Regions from separate parts of the Phascolarctobacterium succinatutens genome, predicted to be linked through region 2. Evidence: riboswitches for the same ligand, from Rfam matches in the RefSeq annotation. Region 2 holds a riboswitch; the other holds the start of a gene.
What was found. A riboswitch is a leader RNA that binds a small molecule or an ion and turns the genes downstream of it on or off. The one in region 2 is predicted to bind ZMP and ZTP.
Positions count from the first base shown of each region.

Region 1 (2,401 bases), 270 kb from region 2:
ATCACCTCATAGGATTGGAGTAAGTTTTAATTATGATATAGGCATTTCACTTTACGCTTTTGTAAAAGACTGCCTGTATTCAATCATACATGCAATTTACGTAATTTGCAATAAAGTAATGAGGTTTTTTGAGTGTGTTGTTCTAAGCAAGATCAAAAGCGCACATAAAAACGTCCCACCCGTCAGACGAGTGGGACGCAAGTTCATTATAAAGCTATCTTAGTGGTGGAACAGACGCAGGCCGGTGAATGCCATTGCAATACCGTACTTATCGCAGGTTTCGATAACATTATCATCACGGATAGAGCCGCCTGCCTGTGCAATATACTGAACGCCGCTGCGATGCGCACGCTCAATGTTATCTCCGAACGGGAAGAATGCGTCACTGCCGAGAGCAACGTCCTTCAGCTGTGCAACCCAAGCCTTTTTCTCTTCGCGAGTCAGCGGTTCCGGTTTTTCGGTGAAGAAGTTTTCCCATACGCCGTCAGCCAGTACATCTTCATAATCATCGGAGATGTAAACGTCGATGGTGTTGTCGCGGTCGGGACGACGGATGCTGTCTTTAAACGGTAGAGCCAAAACCTTCGGATTCTGGCGCAGCCACCAGATATCAGCCTTGCCGCCTGCCAGACGAGTGCAGTGTACGCGGGATTGCTGGCCGGCGCCGATGCCGATAGCCTGACCGTCTTTTACATAGCAAACGGAGTTGGACTGAGTGTATTTCAAAACGATTAAGGAAATCAGCAGGTCGCGTGCTGCGCCTTCCGGAATTTCTTTATTCACGGTCGGACGGTTTTGCAGCAGATCAGCGGTAATTTTAGCTTCGTTGCGCTCCTGCTCGAAGGTAATACCGAATACCTGCTTATGCTCCAGCAGCTCCGGCTTGTAGTTTTCATCAATTTTAATAATGTTGTAGGTGCCTTTGCGTTTGCCCTTCAGAACAGTAAGAGCTTCTTCGGTATAACCGGGTGCGATAACACCGTCGGAAACCTCGCGTGCCAGCATTTTAGCAGTCTGCACGTCGCAAACATCGGACAAAGCAACAAAGTCGCCATAGGAGCTCATACGGTCAGCGCCACGAGCGCGTGCATAAGCATTTGCCAACGGAGACAGCTCCAGGTCATCTACATAATAAATCTTTTTCAGAGTATCGCTCAGCGGCAGGCCTACTGCAGCACCTGCAGGGCTTACGTGCTTAAAGGATGCTGCTGCCGGCAGACCGGTTGCCTCCTTCAGTTCTTTTACCAGCTGCCAGCTGTTGAAAGCATCAAGAAAATTGATATAACCCGGACGGCCGTTCAGCACCTCAATCGGCAGCTCGCTGCCATTGTTCATGTAAATACGTGCGCTGCCCTGATTAGGATTGCAGCCATATTTTAATGCTAATTCTTTCACTATAACTCCTCCTCTTTTGTATAGTGCCAGTCACTTAGACAAACAAAAAAACCGACACACTGGCACAAGAAAAAATCTTTGCCCAGACGGTCGGCGTGCTACCGGTCATACTCCCCTGTGGTAACCCACTTCCGTCAGTTATATGACCTAATACTAAAATTATAAGATGCCGCGTTGTTTTTGTCAATACCGGGCGATTGTGGTAAAATAAATGTATGATGAATTAGAGTGTTGCCCCCTTTAGTCTCGCTATCGCTCGACAGTTCCCCCAAGGGGGAACCAAGTATTCTTGTCTATACATATACCGAAAAGGCACGGCAAGCTCTTTTCAAAGGAGGAAATAATATGACTCTCTGTTATGTATGTCCGCATCGCTGCGGTGTAGACCGCCCTGCAAATATGTCTGATACTACAGGCTGCTTCGGCAGCTGCGGCGTAGGCCTCGCTCCGATTGTTGCCCGCGCCGGCCTGCATATGTGGGAAGAGCCCGTCATCAGCGGCACTAAAGGCAGCGGTACGGTTTTCTTTTCCGGCTGCAACCTGCACTGTGTTTTCTGTCAGAACTATGACATAAGCTGCAAGGGCTTCGGCAAGGAAATTACTATTGAACGTCTGAAGGAAATCTATCACGAGCTTATCGCCCAAGGTGCGCACAATATCAATCTCGTTACGCCCACCCATTTTACCGAGGCAGTGCTGCAAAGTCTGGCCGAGCCTCTGCCGGTGCCTGTTGTTTATAACACCAGCGGCTTTGAAACGCAGGATACACTGCGCCGCCTTAAAGGCAAGGTGCAGATTTATCTGCCGGATTTAAAATACAGTGATGATATGGCTGCTATCAAATACAGCAACGCACCCTACTACTTCCGCATCGCAACCGAAGCTATTAAGGAAATGTATAATCAGGTCGGTGACTACCATATTGATGATAACGGTATTATGACTAAAGGCGTTATTATCCGTCATCTGATTATGCCCGGAATGCCTGACAATACCAAGAGAATTA
Region 1 is NZ_CP097284.1:651,805-654,205, reverse strand. Features, by position in the region: gene M5E81_RS03145 (phosphoribosylaminoimidazolecarboxamide formyltransferase) at 220-1,398, opposite strand; ZMP/ZTP riboswitch at 1,469-1,547, opposite strand; gene M5E81_RS03140 (radical SAM protein) at 1,741-2,401, shown strand, end outside.
Region 1: it holds a riboswitch for ZMP and ZTP, as region 2 does, so the genes downstream of both, M5E81_RS03145 (phosphoribosylaminoimidazolecarboxamide formyltransferase) here and M5E81_RS01840 (L-lactate MFS transporter) in region 2, are expected to answer to the same signal.

Region 2 (2,401 bases):
TGAAGGCTCTGTTGCTATGGTTGATACTGAAAAGAGCTTTGTTGCTTACATCGGTAACGGTCTTGCTCCTATATTCGCTCCTCTGGGCTTTGACAGCTGGCAGGCTGTGGCTGCTGCCTTCTCCGGCTTTGTGGCTAAGGAGTCTATCGTCAGCACGATGGCTATTCTTTCCGGTCTGGCTGAGGCTGCCGAGGATGAGCCTGATTTGTGGACTGCTGTTATGGCGTTCTTCCCGAGTACTGTTGCAGCGTTCTCCTTCCTGGTGTTCAATCTGCTGGATTCTCCCTGCCTGGCAGCGATTTCCACTATGAGCCAGGAGATGAACAGCAAGAAGTGGACCTGGGCAACTATCCTCTTCCAAAACCTGTATGCTTACAGCATCTGCCTGATGGTCTACCAGTTCGGCAGAGTGCTTGTCGGTGGTGAAGCGTTCAGCTTCGGTACTGGCGTGGCTGTCGTTTTCCTGATTGCGTTTCTGTATCTGCTCTTCCGTCCGGCTAAGAAATATAACAAAGAGACGGTTATGAGCATTGATGCAAAATAAAAGAGGTGTTTCGTATGGCAACCTGGATTATTGGTCTGATTATTGTTGGTTGTGTGTATTTGGCATCCAAGCAGGTCATCAAGGCACATAAAACCGGTGGCTGCATTGGCTGTGATGCCGGCGGTGGTAAGGCTTGCTGCCCGCATTGCAAGCATACGACAACTGTAAATCTTCGTAAGAAATAATTTTAGTATGATGAGTATTGAAGGGCCGCGCGTTCGCTCGGCTCTTTTTGTGTTTGTGTGAGCTTTAGCTTAACCTTCTTGCCTGCCCCATAGGGGAAGGTGCCGAACGAAGTGAGGCGGAAGGGGGTTATGTGCATCGCAATTGATATATCGCAACCCTTCCGTCTGCTCGCAAAGCTCGCAGCCACATTCCCTTTCAGAGAAGATATAATGATATATTGAAACTCTAATTTTCTATATGCTCCCTGCAAGGGAGCTGGCATCGCCGTAGGCGATGACTGAGGGTTGTGCCCCTTGGGGAAGGTACTCTTTTTCCTACACTATATAGTAACAAAATATTAACAAAACACTATATGTTGACAATTACGGAATTTTGTGTATAATAGAGTCATAACCTAATGCAGTCTGCTTCCTGACGGATAAGTGGAATTGACCACGTGGAGGCAGATGAATGTATGCGCCGACCGTCTGGGCAAAATCGCCCAGACGTTTTTTCTTTATAAGGAGCAAAAGAGAAAACCCGGGTGACTAGGTAATACTTATAAAGAGAGGTATTCATGATGCAACAGACAAAAAACAGATGGCTGATCGTGCTGGCAGCCATCGGCATTCACATCAGCATTGGCAGCGTATACGCATGGAGTGTACTGACGAAGCCTATTATGCAGGCTATGGGTTTTTCGCTGAAGGAGGTTACCTGGACCTTTTCGCTGGCGATTTTGTTCTTGGGAACTTCAGCAGGCTTTTTGGGAACGTATGTTGAAAAATACGGACCGCGCCGCAGCGGTCTGATATCCATGTGCTTTTTCGTAAGCGGTCTGCTGGGTACGGCCTATGCACTGACGCAGCACAGCCTGCTGCTGTTATATCTTTTTTACGGCGTTATCGGCGGTATCGGTCTGGGAACAGGCTATATTACGCCGGTGTCTACACTGGTGAAGTGGTTCCCCAATAATCGCGGTCTTGCAACCGGCTTGGCGATTATGGGCTTTGGCTTTGCCAGCCTCGTTGCAGGTCCGTTGATGCAGATTTTGATTGCTAAATACGGCCTGGTAGAAAACTTTGTGATTCTGGCCTGCATCTACGCAGTAGTGATGACTGCTTCCGCGCTTTATCTGGAGCCGCCTAAGCAGGAAACTGCAGCAGGCAAAGGACAGTTTAAGGCAAAGATGCCTGAGCATGTGCAGTACTCCGTGAAGGAGGCTATGCACACCTGGCAGTTTTATGCTTTGTGGTGGATTTTCTTTACGAACATCACCTGCGGTATCGGTCTTTTGGCTGTGGCTTCGCCTATGGCACAGGAGGTTATCGGTATGTCTCCGATTGCGGCGGCGTCTATGGTTGGCATCATCGGCTTGCTGAATGGCGGTGGTCGTATTGTGTGGTCCACTATTTCCGACTACATTGGTCGCGCAAATACCTATCTGGCATTTTTCGTGATTCAGATTGTGGCCTTCTACCTTTTGGGTGGCGTAAATGAAAGCTTTATGTTCCAACTGCTGGTGTTTATCATCATCACCTGCTACGGCGGCGGCTTTTCCTGCATGCCGGCATATCTGAGCGATTTGTTCGGCACCAAGCAGCTGAGCGCAATTCACGGACGTATTTTAACAGCGTGGGGCCTGGCAGGTATTGCAGGACCGCTGCTTTTATCCGTAATTTACGAGCGCAC
Region 2 is NZ_CP097284.1:378,942-381,342, forward strand. Features, by position in the region: gene feoB (ferrous iron transport protein B) at 1-544, shown strand, start outside; gene M5E81_RS01835 (hypothetical protein) at 559-729, shown strand; ZMP/ZTP riboswitch at 1,128-1,210, shown strand; gene M5E81_RS01840 (L-lactate MFS transporter) at 1,287-2,401, shown strand, end outside.